Regions from separate parts of the Arthrobacter sp. TE12231 genome, predicted to be linked through region 3. Evidence: riboswitches for the same ligand, from Rfam matches in the RefSeq annotation. Region 3 holds a riboswitch; each other region holds the start of a gene.
What was found. Region 3 has a riboswitch for S-adenosylmethionine ahead of ACVWYS_RS00285 (DUF1737 domain-containing protein). Riboswitches for the same ligand answer to the same signal wherever they lie in the genome.

Region 1 (5,795 bases), 2.8 Mb from region 3:
CCTCGCCGGGCTGGAACTGGGGAACGTCGACGTCGTCCGCGCGGCCGAGCCGCTAGAGCAGAGCGGCACGAGCGGGAAGTTCCGGCAGGTGATCGCTCGGGTTCCTGACTGAATGGCGGCAGCTAGAAGAACATCGGCGGGGCGTCCAGGACGGTCTCGTCCACGCGCCGCTTTTCCCACTGCGTGAACGGCTTGTCGAGCTCGTACTTGCCCCGCGCGGTGCGCAGCAGGGTGCGGACCTCGGCGTTCTCCGGGTTGTTCAGGGATTCGAAGTACTCCACCGACCAGTGGAACCAGCGCATGCAGAAGAGGCGCATGGTCAGCCCGTGCGTCACGAACAGCGCGTTCGGGGCGTAGCTTGGCTTTGACCAGTGCCGGTAGAGGGTCTCCATGAAGGAGGAAATCCGGTCATACACATCGGAGCCCGACTCGCCCTCGCGGAAGCGGTAGAAGAAGTGGCCGTAGGCGTTGCGGAGCTCCTTTTGGTCCTCGATGTCGCCGGCGATCTGAAAGTTCGCCCAGTCCTGCTCCCGCAGCCGCGGTTCCTCGATCACCCGTTCCACGAGCGGGCCGAGGTTGAGCGCCTCGAGGGTCTGGTAGGCACGCAGGTACGGGGAAACGTAGACGCACACCGGGCGGCCGTCCAGTTGGCGCCGGACCTCCTCACCGGCCGCCGTCGCCTGTTCCAGTCCCAGGGGCGTCAGCGGAATCCGGTAGTCCGGGACACGGTTGTAGATCGAGGTGTCGGCATTGGCGGCGGACTGGCCGTGCCGGATCATGATGATTTTCCGGGGCGCACTCATAAACCCCAAGCATAGGGCTCCCGGAAGCGGGTGCCGCAGGCAAAACCCCGCACGGCCGCACCTCCTGGGCAATAGGTGGGGCACCAGCAAACTATCGGCAACGGCAGGCAAGATAGGAACATGTTGGTTCCCTCCCGCCGTCGGCTGCGGTTCGAAGTGTTGATTGTCCTGGGACTGTCGCTGGGGCAGTCCGCGGTGTACTCCGTGGTGCAGCTGCTGGACAAAATGACCACGGCGCCGCTGGCCCAGGGCACGTCCACGCTGAACCGTTCGCAGAGCGCGCGCGAATACTTCGACCTCACCTACCAGCTGCTGGACATCCTCTTTGCCCTGGTCCCGGTGGCCCTGGTGATCTACTTCCTCACCGAGCGCTGGCCAGCCGGAGAACACGGCACCTCGGCGTTCCGGAGGATCGGCTTCAACTTCGCCCGTCCCGGCAAGGATCTCCTGCAGGGACTGGGACTCGCCGCCGCCATCGGCATCCCGTCCCTGGCGCTCTACGCCGCCGGCCGGGCGCTGGGGATCACGACGGCGATCATCCCCAGCGCCCTGGACGCCTACTGGTGGACGGTGCCGGTGCTGGTCCTGTCCGCGATCCGGCACGGGATCGTGGAGGAAGTGATTGTGGTGGGCTATCTCCTGGACCGGCTCGGGAAGCTGGGCTGGAGCACGCCGGCGGCCATCGCGGCCAGCGCCCTGCTTCGCGGCAGCTACCACCTCTACCAGGGGTTCGGGCCGTTTATCGGCAACGCGGTGATGGGCGTGGTCTTCGCCCTGGTTTACACCCGCACCAAGCGGGTGATGCCCCTCGTGATCGCCCACGCCATCCTGGATACCGTGGCGTTCGTGGGATTCAGCCTGTTCGGCAAGGCCGTGGGCCTGGGCTGAGGCGCCCACAAAGCAACGCGGGAGAGTCGGCACTTAAAATATATCGGCCGCCATCTCGCGGGTGACAACGTTGGCACCCGCGGGATGGCGGCCGAAGTGTGGGGCAGGTGGAGCGTTAGATCGTGACCGCCCCGGAGGCGGTCTCGAAGGTGACGGAGAGGATTCCGGGCGTGCCGTGCGGCGCGAGCCAGTTCACGGCCACGTCTTCCAGCGGCTTTTCCACGGGCTCGCCAAGCCATTCCGTGACGCGCTCTGCCGAACCGGCAATGGTCAGCGCGGACATCTTGACGTCGCTTGCGTAGGCATTGGAGGGGTGAAGCTCCGGGTCACCCTCCCACTTGAGCATGTAGGGCACCTGCGGGTCGGCGATGAGGCCCAGGATGCCGATCTGCTTCCAGACCAGTTCGCGGCCGTCGGGGAACTTCCGGTTGCCGTTCACGGCGGCGCGGCCCAGCCGCTCCTCGAACGGGCCGAGGTCGTCAACTTCGACGCACCAGCCCATCCAGCCGCCGCCGGCCTCGGAGCGTGCCCGGACTGCCTGGCCGAAGGGGGCCTTGTCCGATGCCGGGTGGTTCAGGACCTCCACGACCTCGACATACTTGTGTCCCGCGAGCGGGATAATCATGTTGCGTGTCCCGAAACGGGGGTGCACTCCACCCTTCACGGCTTCGACGCCGAGGGCAGACGCAATACGTTCAGTGGTGGCTGCCAAGCCATCGTGTTCACAGGCGTAAGAAACGTGATCCATGCGCATGCCCTCATCTTGGCACTTTGTGATGGACCTCTCAGCTTAGGCTTGCCTTACCATGATGGGATGTCTCGGGGTGTCTGGAGGCCGGCGTGCCCGTCGTCTTCATGTTCGTCATAAAGCTATCCAGCGGCCTGCCGCCATTCCTACACTGAACCAAGGTCATGAGTGCCAGCGCAAAGCCCCGGCTTGCTGGCCGGCAACCCTCGTATCGCGGTGGGGTGCCCCGGGTGAAGACCTGGCCGTCCGGCGCCCGCCGGAGGGCAAGCGCGGCGCCTGTGCCGGCCTGGGCCGATGGCCCGGGCGGTGCTGTGCCCAGTCCCGACAGGAGCAATAATGTCCACTGCCTGGTCCTTCGAAACCCGCCAGATCCACGCCGGCCAGGAGCCGGACTCCGCCACCGGCGCCCGGTCCCTCCCGATCTACCAGACGACGTCGTTCGTGTTCCCGAGCGCCGAAAGCGCCGCGAACCGCTTCGCCCTCGCTGAACTTGCCCCCATTTACACCCGGATCGGCAACCCCACGCAGGACGCGGTGGAACAGCGCGTGGCCAGCCTGGAAGGCGGCCTCGCCGCCCTGCTGCTCAGTTCCGGCCAGGCCGCCGAGACGTTCGCGATCCTCAACATCGCCGAGGCCGGGGACCACGTGGTCGCCAGCCCCAGTCTCTACGGCGGCACCTACAACCTGCTCGCGCACACGTTGAAGAAGTTCGGTATCTCCGTGACCTTCGTTGCGGACCCCGACAACCTGGACCAGTGGCGCGAGGCCGTCCGGCCCAACACGAAGCTGTTCTTCGGCGAAGTGGTCTCCAACCCCCGCCAGGACGTGCTGGACATCGAGGGCGTTTCCAAGGTGGCCCACGAGGCCGGCGTGCCCCTGATTGTCGACAACACCCTGTCCACCCCCTACCTCATCCGGCCGATCGAGTGGGGCGCGGACATCGTGGTCCATTCCGCCACCAAGTACCTCGGCGGCCACGGCGCCGCGATCGCCGGCGTGATCGTGGATTCGGGCAAGTTCGACTTCGGCAAGGACCCCGAACGGTTCCCCGGCTTCAACACCCCGGACCCCACCTACAACGGACTGGTCTACGCCCGCGACCTCGGCGCCGGCGGCGCGCTCGGGGCCAACCTCTCCTACATCCTCAAAGCCCGGGTCCAGCTCCTGCGCGACCTCGGCTCCGCCGTGTCCCCGTTCAACGCCTTCCTCATCGCCCAGGGCATCGAGACCCTTAGCCTGCGCGTTGAACGCCACGTGGCCAACGCCACCAAGGTGGCCGAATGGTTGGAGGCGCGGGACGACGTCGAATCCGTCGCCTACGCCGGGCTGCCATCCAGCCCCTGGTACGAGCGCGGGCGCAAGTACGGGCCCAAGGGGACCGGCGCCGTCGTCGCGTTCAACATCGCCGGGGGAGCGGAGGCCGGCAAACGCTTCGTTGATGCCCTCGAGCTGCACTCGCACGTCGCGAACATCGGCGACGTCCGCTCTCTCGTGATCCACCCGGCGTCGACCACCCACAGTCAGCTCTCGCCCGAGCAGCAGGCCGTGGCCGGCGTGAACCCCGGCCTGGTGCGGCTCTCGGTCGGACTGGAACACATTGACGACATCCTCGCGGACCTCGACGCCGGATTCCGTGCGGCCAAGAGCGCCTAGCTCCACCGGACAACCGGCGGCCGGCCTCCCGCGGACGGGGAGTGCCGGCCTCCGGCTGTCACACGGAAGTCACAATCTTCGTCATTTCCGCACGCTGTTTCGTACACTCATACAAGGTCATGAGTGCCAGCGACAGCCCCGGCTTGCTGGCCGGCAACCCTCCATTTGCGGCGGGGTGCCCCGGGTGAAGACCTGGCCTGCCGGTCAGCTGACGGCAGGCAAGCGCGAAGTTAGGTCCTCATATGACGATTGCCGTCACCCGCAGTGGTGAACCCGAAACCAAACCAATCCGGAACTCCGTTTCCGCAAGACCCGCCGCCCAAGCTGCCCGGGTGCCGGACGGGACCGTCCAGTACCTCAGGATCGGTGACCTGCAGCTCGAATCCGGGGTCCAGCTGCCGGATGTGGTCCTCGGCTTTGAGACGTGGGGGACGCTGAACGCCGATGCCTCCAACGCCGTCCTCATTGAACATGCCCTGACCGGCGACACCCATGTGACCCGCGGTGCCAGCGAGGAACCCGGCTGGTGGGAACAATTGGCCGGACCCGGGGCCCCCGTGGATACGGACAAGTACTTCGTCGTATCGATCAACATCCTGGGCGGCTGCTACGGCTCCACGGGACCCTCCACGCCGGCCCCCGACGGCCGCCCCTGGGGATCGAGGTTCCCGCTCGTGACTCTGCGGGACACGACCTCCGCCGAGGCGCGGCTGGCCGATGCCCTGGGCATCGACAGCTGGTACGCCGTGCTGGGCGGTTCGCTCGGCGGCGCGCGCGCCCTTGAGTGGGCCGTGACCCACCCCTCGCGGGTCCGGCGCTGCGCCGTGATTTCCGTCGGCGCCAGCAGCACCGCAGAACAGATTGCCTTCGCTCAGGCCCAGACCCTGGCCATCCGCCAGGACCCGAACTTCAACGGCGGGGACTACTACGGCGGCCCGGAACCCGAAGCGGGGCTCGCCCTCGCCCGCCGGATCGCGCACATCACCTACCGCTCCGCGGCCGAGCTCGACGGCCGGTTCGGCCGGAACGCCCAGGAGTCCGAGGCGCCCCTGCAAGCCGGATCGCTGGCCGGGCGCGGACGCTATCAGGTCGAAAGCTACCTGGACCACCAGGGCAACAAACTGGTCCGGCGTTTTGATGCCAACAGCTACATCGCCATCACCGAGGCGCTCATGAGCCACGACGTCTGCCGCGGACGCGGAAGCCTCCGGGACTCCCTGGCCCCGGCCACGGCCGAGTTCCTGGTGGCGGCCGTGGACTCGGACCGCCTGTACTTCCCCGCCCAGTCCCGTGCACTGGCCGAGGCCCTGCCGGGGGGCCCCGAGCTGCACATCATCGAGGCGCCGATCGGCCACGACGGCTTCCTCACCGAAATCGGGCAGCTCAGCGGCCAGTTGCGGAGCAATTTCTTCGCCTAGCCGCCCCTCACGGCTGTGCATTTTTGCAGATGCTCCCTGCACTAATGGTCGTTGTGGCTCAGGGCTCCGGGAACCATACTCGTTGGGAATAACGCTGTGTGTGCTAATTCACACAACATCTCAGCCCAATGGTCCACGGGGTGTCGAAGGCGACACCGAAGGAGTTCTCATGAGCACGGAAAACGCTGCCGCGACGCGCGCAGGCGAGCCCGACGTCAAGACGTCCGGCTTGAAGAAGGTGGTGGCGGCCTCCATGGCCGGCACCGTGGTGGAATGGTACGAATT
Region 2 (5,795 bases), 1.1 Mb from region 3:
GGTGAAGTGCGCGGCGGCCACCTCGTCATCGACGCCAGTGCATCGTCCCAGTTCGTCTCCGCCCTGCTGCTGGCTGGCGCCCGCTTCACCGAGGGGCTCCACCTGGAACACCAAAGCAGGGAAGATGCAGGCAGGCCCGTGCCGAGCCTGGACCACATCAACATGACGGTGGCCGTGCTGCGCGGAGTGGGCGTCACGGTCGATGACTCGGTACCGAACCACTGGGTGGTCTCCCCCGGCCCGATCCGCGCGTTCGACCAGCGGATCGAGCAGGACCTCTCCAACGCCGGCCCGTTCCTCGCGGCGGCCCTCGCCACCGGCGGCACCGTGCGGATCCCCAACTGGCCCGCCGGGACCACGCAGGTCGGTGACCTCTGGCGCGGCATCCTGGCCGCCCTGGGGGCGACCGTGACGCTCGACGCCGGCACCCTGACCGTCACCGGCGGACGCGAAATCAAAGGCGGCGACTTCGACGAAACCAGCGAACTCGCCCCCACCGTCGCCGCGCTCTGCGCCCTCGCCACCGGCCCCTCCCGGCTGAGCGGCATCGCGCACCTCCGCGGTCACGAAACAGACCGGCTCGCCGCCCTCGTCGCCGAGATCAGCCGCCTCGGGGGCGACGCCGAGGAAACGACGGATGGACTCATCATCCGGCCCGCCAAGCTGCACGGCGGCGTCGTGCACAGCTACGCAGACCATCGCATGGCCACGGCCGGCGCCATCCTCGGCCTGGCCGTGCCGGGCGTCGAGGTCGAGGACATCGCCACCACGGCCAAGACGATGCCCGACTTCCCACGGCTCTGGGAAGCCATGCTGGCGCAGGGACCCACCGCGGACGAGGACGGCGCCGGTGGCACGCAGCACTGATTCCTGGGACGAGTCCGATGTCCGGATCCGTCCGAACAAGAAGGGCTCCCGGCCCCGCACCAAGGACCGGCCCAGCTACGACGACGCCGTCACGGGCCGCATCATCACCGTTGACCGCGGCCGCTACACCGCCGTCGTCGGCGAAGGCACCCCCGGGGAACGCAAGATCATCGCCGCACGGGCCCGGGAACTGCGCCGCAATCCCGTGGTGGCCGGCGACTTCGTCTCCCTCGTCGGGGACGTTACCGGTGAACCTGACACCCTCGCCCGGCTGGTGAAGATCCTGGACCGCAAGACGCTGCTGCGCCGCAGTGCCGATGACACGGACCCGATCGAACGGGCCGTTGTGGCCAACGCCGACCAGCTCGTGGTGGTGGTGGCGGCGGCCAATCCCGAGCCCCGGACCGGTTTCATCGACCGCGCGCTCGTGGCCGCGTACGACGCCGGCATTGAGCCGCTGCTGCTCGTCACCAAGGCCGACGTCAAGGATCCCGCCGAGCTGTTGTCCAATTACACGCACCTCGACTTCCCCGTCATCATCTCCAAGACGGCGGACTCCGCCGCATCAGGCATCGACGCCCGCTCCGACGACGGCCTTTCGGCCCGGCTCGACAAGGACGCCGTCTCCCAGCTCCGCGGCTACCTCGACGGCAAGGTCACCGTCATGCTGGGCCATTCCGGCGTCGGCAAATCCACCATGGTCAACGCACTGACCGGGGCCGAACGTGCCACCGGAGGCGTCAACGCGGTGACCGGCCGCGGCCGCCATACGTCTTCCTCCGCGCTGGCGCTAAAAGTCAACGATGCCCCGGCCGGCAGCTGGATCATCGACACCCCCGGCATCCGGTCCTTCGGGCTGGCCCACGTGGATCCGGACCGGATCCTGAGGTCCTTCCCGGACCTGGAACCGGGCACGGACGATTGCGAACGCGGCTGCAAGCACGACTCCACCGCCGTCAACTGCGGCGTCGATGCATGGGTTGCGGCCGGGCATGCGGGTCCCTCCGGGCCGGCAAGGCTGGCCTCCCTGCGCCGGCTGCTGGGCACAGACCCGCGGATGGAAGCGCAGGACACCAAGGAACTCGGCACTGTGTCCTAATCCGGCCCCTCACCGGCCCGCGGCGCAGCACCGCGGCCTCCCGGCGGCCCGCCCGCTTAGACGGTAGTTTGGAACCATGAGCCAAACCGATTCGAGCTACAACGATGACCTGCGCCTTGCCCATGTCCTGGCAGATTCCGTCGATTCCCAGACCATGAGCCGCTTCAAGGCGCTCGACCTTCGGATCGAGACGAAGCCCGACCTCACCCCGGTCACCGACGCCGACAAATCCGCCGAAGAGGCCATCCGCGGCCAGCTCTCCCGCTCCCGGCCGCGCGACGCGGTCCTGGGCGAGGAATTCGGCAGCTCGGGCCACGGCTCCCGGCGCTGGATCATTGACCCGATCGACGGCACCAAGAATTTCGTCCGCGGCGTCCCGGTCTGGGCCACCCTGATCGCCCTCGTTGACGAGGGCGAACCGGTGGTCGGCGTCGTCAGTGCGCCGGCCCTGGGCAAGCGCTGGTGGGCGGCCAAGGGCGCGGGCGCCTACACCGGCCGCTCCCTGGCCTCCGCCACCCGGCTGAAGGTGTCCAACGTTTCCAAGCTCGAGGACGCGTCGCTGTCCTACTCCAGCCTCGGCGGCTGGAAGGAACGCGGAAACCTGGACGAGTTCCTGGGCCTCACCGAGGAAGTGTGGCGCACCCGCGCCTATGGTGATTTCTGGTCCTACTGCCTCGTGGCCGAGGGTGCGGTGGATATCGCCTGCGAACCCGAACTGAACCTCTACGACATGGCCGCCCTCGTGCCGATCGTCACCGAAGCCGGCGGCCGCTTCACCTCGCTCGAGGGCGAGGACGGCCCCTTCGGTGGCAACGCCCTGGCCACCAACTCGATCCTCCACTCGGAAGTGCTCAAGCGGCTCAACCCCGGACTCGACGACTTCCTCTAGGATCGTCCGACCTTTCTCAACAATCGAACAAACGACGGCGGCGGCCCCCATTCCGGGGCCGCCGCCGTCGTTTCTTCGGCCGACGTGCGCATTGCGGCGCGCACGTAACAAAACGCTTCACATTCGGAGGCCGCCTTTTCCCCGGCTGCACCGATGTCCTACGCTCGATGCAGGTCACGAGTGCCAGCGCTAAACCCCGGTTTGCTGGCCGGCAACCCTCCAGTCGCGGTGGGGTGCCCCGGGTGACGACCTGGCCGGTCCGGAACGGACCCGGCAAGCGCGGATTCCCACGATGTGGGGTCCTGTTCGAGTGAGGTCCCATGACAACTGCCATTTTCCCCGCCGCCCCCGAAGTCGACGCACGGTTTGCCGCCGCCGCACGCCCGCTCGCCGCCGTCACGGGCGCCGAGATCCAGTCCCCGCTGATCAAGGGCGGCCACGCCCGCTACGCCAACCTCGATTACGGCGCCTCCGCCCCGGCCCTGTCCGTTGTCTCGGCCTACCTGAACGAAATCCTGCCGTACTACGCCAGCGTCCACCGCGGTGCCGGCTACGCCTCCCAGATCAGCACCTCGGTCTACGAGAACGCCCGGGACATCGTGCGGGACTTCGTGGGCGGCCGGCCGGACGATTCCGTCATCTTCACCCGCAACACCACCGATTCCCTGAACCTGCTGGCCGGGTGCCTGCCGTTGCAGGACGGCCGGCCCGCCGGCGAGGTCATCTACCTCGACATCGAACACCACGCGAACCTCCTGCCCTGGCAGAACGTCCCGCACCGCAGCGTCGTGGCCGCGCCCACCCTCGCGGCCACCATCGACCGCTTGCGGGACGAGCTCGCACGCGGCGGTGTGAGCCTGTTGGCCGTTACGGGCGCCTCCAATGTCACCGGCGAGATCCTGCCGATCCGCGCCCTCGCCGCGCTGGCGCACGAGTACGGCGCCAGGATCGTCGTCGACGCAGCGCAGCTGGCGCCGCACCGGCGGATCGATATCGCCGCCGACGACGTCGACTACCTCGCCTTCTCGGGTCACAAGCTCTACGCCCCGTTCGGAACGGGCGTGCTGGTGGGGCGCACGGACTGGCTCGACGCCGGCACCCCGCACCTGGCTGGCGGCGGCGCCGTCCGCGACGCCCGGCTCGACTCCGTCAGCTGGACCACCGGACCGGCCCGGCACGAGGGCGGCTCGCCGAACGTCCTGGGCGCGGCCGCGCTGGCCCGCGCCACCCAAGTGATCGCAGAGCTGGACCCGGCACAGTGGTACGCCCACGAGGACGCCATCCGGTCCTTCCTGGTCGAAGGCCTCCGGCGCATCGAGGGCGTGACCGTACACCAGATCTTCGCCGACTCGTCTGCCGACTCGTCGCTTGCCGACGGTCAGCCGGGCGCAGGCACCATCGGCGTCGTGAACTTCTCCGTGGAGGGCTACGACGCCGGGCTGGTGGCCGCCTACCTGTCGGCCGAACACGGGATCGGCCTGCGCGACGGCCGCTTCTGCGCCCACCCGCTGCTCAAGCGGCTCGGCCTGCCCGCCGGCTCCCTGCGGGCCAGCTTTGGCCTGGGATCCCGGCTGGAGGACGCCGAGCGCCTGCTGGCCGGCCTGCGGCAACTGCGGCAAACAGGGCTCGGCTGGGATTACGTGGTGGATGCCGGCCGCTGGGTGCCGGCCAATGACACCCGCAGCTACCCGCACTGGGCGCCGAACACGCCGGGCACTGCCGGCGCCGCGCCGTGCACCCTGGACTAGGCACTGCTTGGACCGGGCACTGCTGACCGGGCACTACTGACTAGGCGCTGGGGATCAGGCACTGCGCCGGTGCGGTAAATTCGAAAGGTACCTGAACCGGCAGGACCTTCCCCGAAGGAGATAGCACGTTGCACAGCGTGCCCAAAATGCACGGCAGGCCCAAATTGCACGCCGGGCCCAAGCTGCACAGTCAACGGCGCCAGGAACTCGGACAGAGCTTCCAGGACGGCGGAGAGCACTACGACCGCGTCCGCCCGGGCTATCCGCAGGAATCGGCCGACTGGCTGATCCCGGCGGGGGCCAAGGACGCCGCGGACATTGGCGCCGGCACCGGCAAGTTCACCGCCCTCCTGGCCGCACGGGGACTGCACACGGTGGCGGTGGACCCCTCCGCCGACATGCTCGAGCAGCTGCGCCGGGCCCTGCCGGAGGTTACGGCCGTCGAGGGTACCGCGGAGCACACGGGCCTCGAGCCGGGAGCCTTTGATCTCGTCACTGTCGCCCAAGCCTGGCACTGGTGCGATCCCCGCCTGGCCAGCACCGAGATCGCCCGGATCCTCCGGCCACACGGAGTCCTGGGCCTGGTCTGGAACCAGCTGGACACCGCTGTGCCGTGGGTACACCGGCTCTCCCGCATCATGCACGCCGGGGATGTCCACAAACCGCACTTCCGGCCGCCCGTGGGCCCCGAGTTCACCGCGTTGGAGAGCCACCTGACCCGCTGGGAAGACGCTGTCACCGCGGAGGACATCAAGGAGCTGGCGAAGTCCCGCAGCTACTATCTCGCAGCGTCGGAGGCCACCCGGGCCAAGGTCATGGCAAACCTCGACTGGTACCTGAACGATCACCTGGGCCATGCCCCCGGCGAGATCCTCCGGCTGCCCTACCTGACGCAGACGTGGCGTGCCATCCGGGCCTGACCCCGGTCCGGATTGCAGGGGAAGGCCAATGGGGCTTATTGTTTCGGTATGCCTAATAATTTCTTGTAGGCTGACAAAACTTTGACGCCGGCCATTTTCCCGCCGGCGCCGGCCGCCGCGTCAACGAGGACGCGCCAATCACGGGAGCTGTCAGTGTTGGACGTAAAGGGACACGAACAACCGCCGCAGGGCGCCCGCACCTATAAACATCCGGGTGCCCACAAGGCGCTGATCGGCCTGCTGGGCCCGGCGTTCGTGGCGTCGATCGCCTA
Region 3 (5,795 bases):
GGATCTACGTCAACGGGCCCACCAAGTGGCGTGCCGCCGAGGTGGGCTGCCCGCCGGCCCTGCGCCCCGCGGCCTGCCTGCTGCTGGCCATGCTCGCGGCTCGCGGCGTCTCGGAACTGCGGAACATCTACGTCATTGAGCGCGGCTACGAGGATCTGGCCGAACGGCTCAACACCATTGGCGCGAAGATCGAGTATTTCCAAGACTGATCCCAAGCAACGCGAGGTCTGATCGCGCCCGTCCGCAGGGGGATGGGCGCGAAGTGACCCGGCGTTGGCGTAGGGCGTGTCGGCGGTTCCTGACGCACAATAGATTTATGCGCACCTTCGGCGTGGAGGAAGAACTGCTGATAGTCGACCCGGAATCGGGCCGGCTGCTTGCCCTCGCCGACCTCATGCTGGCCAGCCTGCTCCCGCCGAAGCAGGACGCCGCCCAGGTTCTCCCGGGGCAGCAACCGGTCCACGAGGGCGGCGCCGACTTCAGCTACGAGCTCAAGCTCGAACAGATTGAGACCCAGACCCGGCCGTGCCTGGACTATAGGGAACTTCTTCGGCAGCTCAGGCAGGGCCGGGCCTTGGCAGACCAGGCCGCCCGCGTGCACGGCGGCCGAGTCGCGGCCTTGGCCACCTCGCCCCAAGGCGCCGCCACGCACCTCACCCAGAATCAGCGGTACATGACCATGCAGGAACGCTTCGGGCTCACGGTCCGGAACCAGCTGACCTGCGGCCTCCACGTCCACACCTTTGTGGAATCGCCGGAGGAGGGCGTGGCCGTGATGGACCGGATCCGCGACAAGCTTGCCGTCCTGATCGCCCTCAGCGCGAATTCCCCGTACTGGAACGGCGCAGAGACAGGGTTCGAAAGCTACCGCACCCAGGCCTGGAACCGCTGGCCGGGCTCGGGCCCCACGATGATCTTCGGCAGCCTGCCCGTCTACCGGCGGCTGGTGACCCGGCTGGTGGAAAGCAATGTCCTGATGGATGAAGGGATGATCTATTTCGATGCCCGGCTGGCTCGGCTGCATCCCACCGTGGAGGTCAGGGTCGCCGATGTCTGCCTGCGGGCCGAGGATGCGGCGCTGATCGCCGTGCTGGTGCGCGCCCTCGTGGAATCGGCGTCGCGGGAATGGAACGACGGCGTCGAGCCCGCCCCGGTACCCACGTTACTGCTGCGGATGGCCGCATGGCAGGCCAGCAACTGCGGACTGCGCGGGCAGCTCCTGGACTTTGGAACTTTCACCCCTGCCCCGGCCGCCGACGTCGTCCGGGCACTCGTGGACTTCGTTGCCCCGGTCCTTGAGGAACAGGGCGAGCTGGACCTGGTGCGCGCGGGCGTCGAGCGGATCCTGGCGGAGGGCACGGGCTCGCAGCTGCAGCGGGAGCCGTTCCGCGCCGGCGGGCTGGCCGCCGTCGTCGAACGGGCCGTCGAAGTGACGACGCAAGGGGACGCCGGCGGAGAGCCAGCCGGGCACGAGCCATCCCTGGGCCGGGTGCGCCGGGGCTAGACCTGCTTGAGCGCCTGGCCGAGGTCGCGGATCAGGTCCTCGACGTCCTCCAGGCCGACTGAAAGCCGCACCACGCCGTCGCTGAGCCCGATTGCCGCGCGGCCTTCCGGGCCCATGGCGCGGTGCGTCGTGGTGGCCGGGTGCGTGATGAGGGACTTCGAATCACCGAGGTTGTTGGAGATATCGATGATCCGCAGCGCATCCAGGAGCGCGAAGGCGGCCTCCTTGGCGGTGCGGCCCGGGGACGGCGAGAGTTCCAGCGTGAGCACGGTGCCGCCGGCCTTCATCTGCTTCGCCGCGAGATCGTACTGCGGGTGGGAGGGCAGCAGCGGGTACTTGACCCAGCTGACCGCGGGCTGCTGCTCAAGCCAGCCGGCCAGCCGCAGGGCGGAGGCGGAGGAATGGTTGACGCGCAGGGCCATGGTCTCCAGGCCCTTGGTCAGGACCCAGGCGTTGAACGCGGAGAGCGAGGGGCCGGTGTGCCGCATGAGCTGCTTGACGGGCCCGTCGATGAATTCCTTGGTCCCCAGGATTGCCCCGCCGAGCACGCGTCCCTGTCCATCGATGTGCTTGGTGCCGGAGTAGACGATCACGTCGGCCCCGAGGTCTCCGCAGCGCTGCAGCAGCGGGGTGGCGAAGACGTTGTCGACCACCACCGTGGCGCCGGCCGCGTGTGCCAGTTCGCTCACGGCGGCGATGTCCACGATCTCCTGCATCGGGTTCGACGGCGATTCGAAGAAGACCGCCGTCGTCGGCTCGGACAGCGCAGACTTCCACTGCTCGAGGTCCGGACCGTCCACGAAGACTGTCTCGACGCCCCAGCGCGGCAGGATCTCGTTGAGGATCACAAAGCACGAGCCAAACAGCGAGCGGGCGGCGACCACCCGGTCGCCGGCCCCCAGCAGCGCGCCGAGGGCGGTGAAGACGGCGGACATGCCGGACGCCGTCGCAAAGCATGCCTCGGTGCCCTCGAGCAACCGCAGCCGCTCCTGGAAGGTTGCGACGGACGGGTTGCCGTAGCGGGAGTAGACGAAGCGCTCGTCCTCCCCGGTGAAGGCGCGCTCGGCGGCGGCCGCGGACTCGTAGACGAATCCTGAGTTGAGGAAGATCGGCTCGGCGGTTTCCTGGAAGCCTGTACGGTCAAGGCCTCCGCGGACGGCCTGGGTGTCGGCCGCCCATTCGGCGGCGTCTGGATTGAAAGTCACTTAAATCTTTCCGAGGTTGGTGGGCAGGCCGCGGTTCTTCCAGCCGTTGACGGTGCGTTCGCCAAAGCGGTCGGTCTCGCCTTCGAAGCCCTCAAGGACGTTGTAGGAGGTGTAGCCGGCCTGCGTCGCGGCCGTCGCTGCGGCGATCGACCGGGCGCCGGAGCGGCACAGGAATACGAGCTCGACGGCGGTGTCCTCGGGCGCCTGGCGCTGGAGCTGTTCCACGAAGTGCGGGTTGGGCACCCCGCCGGCGAGGGTCCACTGGATGAAGAGAGGATCGTTGTCCGTGGCCTTCGTATCCGGGATGCCGATGTGGGCCCATTCGGCCTCGGTCCGGACGTCCACCAGGATGGCGCCGGCCTCCAGCTTGGCCCACGCCTCGTGCGGGCTGAGGTCTCCGGCGTAGCTCATGCGTGGCCCTCGAAGGCGTCTTCGGCACCAAACTCGTCACTGTCGAGTTCATCCACGGCGTTGGCCACGGCGGCGTCTGCGCTCGCAATTGCGGCCGGCAGGACCAGGGCCTGCGCCACGATCACCGTGCTGCCGTTGAAGGTGGCGGCGGGGCTTCCGTGCAGGACATAGCCCTCGGCCAGGGCGGCCGACACGCGCTCACAGAAGGCGCGGTCGTCGGCGCCGGTGAACAGGCGGTAGGCCAGTTTGTCCTCGCCGGCGGGAGCTGCGGCGGGGGCTGTGCCGGGGGCGGCTGCTGTACCGGGTACAGCGGGTATGGATGTGTCGGGCACGACGGATCTCCTCTTTCACGCTTGCAGCTCGAATGGTCGATATGCCGAGTATTCACCTGAGGCACCCCGCCGCGAAAGGGAGGGTTGCCGACCGGCCAGTCAGGGCTTGGCACCGGTTCTCATTACTCCCCAAAAACGTAACACTTACGACGCCGGCCCGCACCGCCGCCGTCGTCATGTTCCGTAACCGGACCGCGTTTCCGCGGGGTGACACACGCGGCGGACTGAGAAATCAGAGTTGCGGGGTGAGAACCGGGTGCGGCGCCAAGGCGAGTAGTAGCGGGCTCCAGTTTCGGGTACTGCCCACTCGTGTCCGCCGGGAGTTTGCGCAGTCTACTGAGGGGATCGGACTGACACGTCGGCCCGTCCCACGTTTTCTGTGGATCAAGTTATCTCTGCGTGCAGTTGTCTGTCCCTCAATTTTTGTCTGAATCGGTGGCCCGAACCGCCGGAGCCGCAGCCGCGGCCCTGCGGGTGACGGCGGAATGGAGCAACCGTGGGCCCGCGCATACTGGTTACTGGCATTGCAGGCGCCGCCGGCCGGGCCGTCGCGGCCCAGCTAGCAGCCCGCGGCATCCCGTGCCTCGGCTCCGACGCCCGCGACGTCACCCGGCAGGGCGAGGACGCCACCACCGCAGCGGCAGTCAGGCTCCTGCCGGCGACGGACCCGGACATGGTCCTGGACCTGCGCCGGCTGGTGGACCGGGAAGCCATCAACGTCATCATTCCGACCCTCACCGTGGAACTCCCGGTCCTGGCTGCGGCCCGCGCCGGATTCGGCCGGGACGTGCGGATCATCGTCGGCGACCCTGCCGCGGTGGCCCTCGCCAACGACCACCTGTTCACCGCATGGGCGTTGCAGGCAGCCGGCATTCCCGTCCCGCGTTTCGGGGTTCCGGGCGACCTCGCCGCCGCGCCGGCGTCCCTGGCCGACCTCAACGGTCCCGTCGTCGTCAAGCCGCGAACTTTCAAAGGCACCCACGCCGTCCACCTGCTGGCCGGGACCGGCTCCGTCAGCTGGAAGAACCTGCCGGCCGGGCAGCTGGTCCAGGAGTTCATCCCGGGCGCCGACTACGTGGCCCTGGTGTTCGGCACGCCGCCCCGCAACGCGATGGCGCCGGTGGCCGTGGTCCTTGAGAAGACAAGAACTCCGTACGGTCGGGCCGGCAGCGACGAAGTCAGCCGCAGGGTGCCGGCGGCCGAGGCCAACGATGTGCGGAAGCTGGGCCTGGCCGCCGTCCGCACGCTCGGGCTGACCGGCCCGGTCCAGGTCCAGATCCGCCGCCGCGCGGACGGAACCCCCGTGGTGCTGGGCGTCTGCCCGACACTCGGGGCGAACAGCACGTGGGCGCCCGAACTGCTCGACGCCGTCCTGGCAACGTTCATGCTCCCGGCATTCAACCCGGCGTCCTTCCGGCGATGCCCGGCGATTCCCGCCGATGCCCTGGGGTGAGGCGCCGGTGCCGGTCGGCCCGGCACAGGAACTCGTCCTGGTGTTCATCGGATTGCCCGTCCTGGCGGCGGCGGTGATGGCGGCTGTTGTTCTGGCGCTGGCCGTCTCTTTTGAGGTGCGGTCCGCGCGGTGTCGGCGCCGCCACGCGCCTACTCTCTGGCAGCAGTGGCCCACCGTGTCCATCATTGTGGCGGCGCACAATGGGGGCGGGCTTCTGGCGGACTGCATCCGGTCAGTCCAGGGGAGCCGGTATGAGCGGTACGAGCTGATCCTGGTGGATGCCGGCTCCACGGACGACACCCCGGAGCTCATGGCGGGGTTCGCCGCCGAGGACGGACGGATTGTGTTTGCGGGAAGGTCACCCGCCGCGGCGGCGGGATACGGGGCGGCACTGAACCTGGGCGTGGGCCGGGCCGCGGGGGAGGTGCTCATGTTCCTTCCCGCGGACGCCGTCCTCACCCGGCGGACCGTGGACCGGATGCTGCAAGCCTTCGACGTCGGGAGTGGCGGTCCCGACGGAGTCGGCGCCGTGTGGGGCGGCGAACGGACCCTCACTGCCGGTCCTGCCGCGCGGATCGTAGACCTGATAGGCCGCGGCTGCGGCGGGATGGCCCGGCGGGCGCAAGCGGCCTCCGGTTTCCTGCCCGTCTTCGCGGCAGGTATGGGCGCGGTGCGGCGTGACGTCCTGACGGAGATCGGCGGCTTCAGGGAGGACACTGGTGCCGCGCAGCTTGAGTTGGGCTGGCGGGTGCGAAGCGCAGGCTACCGGGTGGGATTCGCCCCGCGGGCCGTCATCACGGGCCAACACCCGGTGCGCGTCGGTGAGCTGTGGAGGCGGCGGGTGGCGCGCGAACGGTCGCTGCTTCAGTGCCTGGGGATCCACAAGTCAG

Region 1: linked by a shared signal. The riboswitch ahead of ACVWYS_RS12915 (bifunctional o-acetylhomoserine/o-acetylserine sulfhydrylase) and the one ahead of ACVWYS_RS00285 (DUF1737 domain-containing protein) in region 3 are both predicted to bind S-adenosylmethionine.
Region 2: linked by a shared signal. The riboswitch ahead of ACVWYS_RS05300 (aminotransferase class V-fold PLP-dependent enzyme) and the one ahead of ACVWYS_RS00285 (DUF1737 domain-containing protein) in region 3 are both predicted to bind S-adenosylmethionine.

What each region holds. Positions count from the first base shown of each region.
Region 1 is NZ_JBSSFS010000001.1:2,850,920-2,856,714, reverse strand. It holds gene ACVWYS_RS12935 (phenylacetate--CoA ligase family protein) at 1-112, shown strand, start outside; gene ACVWYS_RS12930 (histidine phosphatase family protein) at 123-803, opposite strand; gene ACVWYS_RS12925 (CPBP family intramembrane glutamic endopeptidase) at 924-1,691, shown strand; gene ACVWYS_RS12920 (VOC family protein) at 1,807-2,445, opposite strand; SAM riboswitch class IV at 2,600-2,715, shown strand; gene ACVWYS_RS12915 (bifunctional o-acetylhomoserine/o-acetylserine sulfhydrylase) at 2,776-4,092, shown strand; SAM riboswitch class IV at 4,208-4,323, shown strand; gene metX (homoserine O-acetyltransferase MetX) at 4,335-5,510, shown strand; gene ACVWYS_RS12905 (MFS transporter) at 5,680-5,795, shown strand, end outside.
Region 2 is NZ_JBSSFS010000001.1:1,164,017-1,169,811, reverse strand. It holds gene aroA (3-phosphoshikimate 1-carboxyvinyltransferase) at 1-867, shown strand, start outside; gene rsgA (ribosome small subunit-dependent GTPase A) at 851-1,966, shown strand; gene hisN (histidinol-phosphatase) at 2,043-2,855, shown strand; SAM riboswitch class IV at 3,028-3,141, shown strand; gene ACVWYS_RS05300 (aminotransferase class V-fold PLP-dependent enzyme) at 3,176-4,603, shown strand; gene ACVWYS_RS05295 (class I SAM-dependent methyltransferase) at 4,750-5,523, shown strand; gene ACVWYS_RS05290 (Nramp family divalent metal transporter) at 5,677-5,795, shown strand, end outside.
Region 3 is NZ_JBSSFS010000001.1:66,325-72,119, forward strand. It holds gene ACVWYS_RS00265 (UDP-N-acetylglucosamine 1-carboxyvinyltransferase) at 1-209, shown strand, start outside; gene ACVWYS_RS00270 (glutamate--cysteine ligase 2) at 317-1,504, shown strand; gene ACVWYS_RS00275 (O-succinylhomoserine sulfhydrylase) at 1,501-2,709, opposite strand; gene ACVWYS_RS00280 (rhodanese-like domain-containing protein) at 2,710-3,120, opposite strand; gene ACVWYS_RS00285 (DUF1737 domain-containing protein) at 3,117-3,365, opposite strand; SAM riboswitch class IV at 3,465-3,579, opposite strand; gene ACVWYS_RS00290 (ATP-grasp domain-containing protein) at 3,949-4,905, shown strand; partial or broken gene ACVWYS_RS00295 (glycosyltransferase) at 4,982-5,734, shown strand.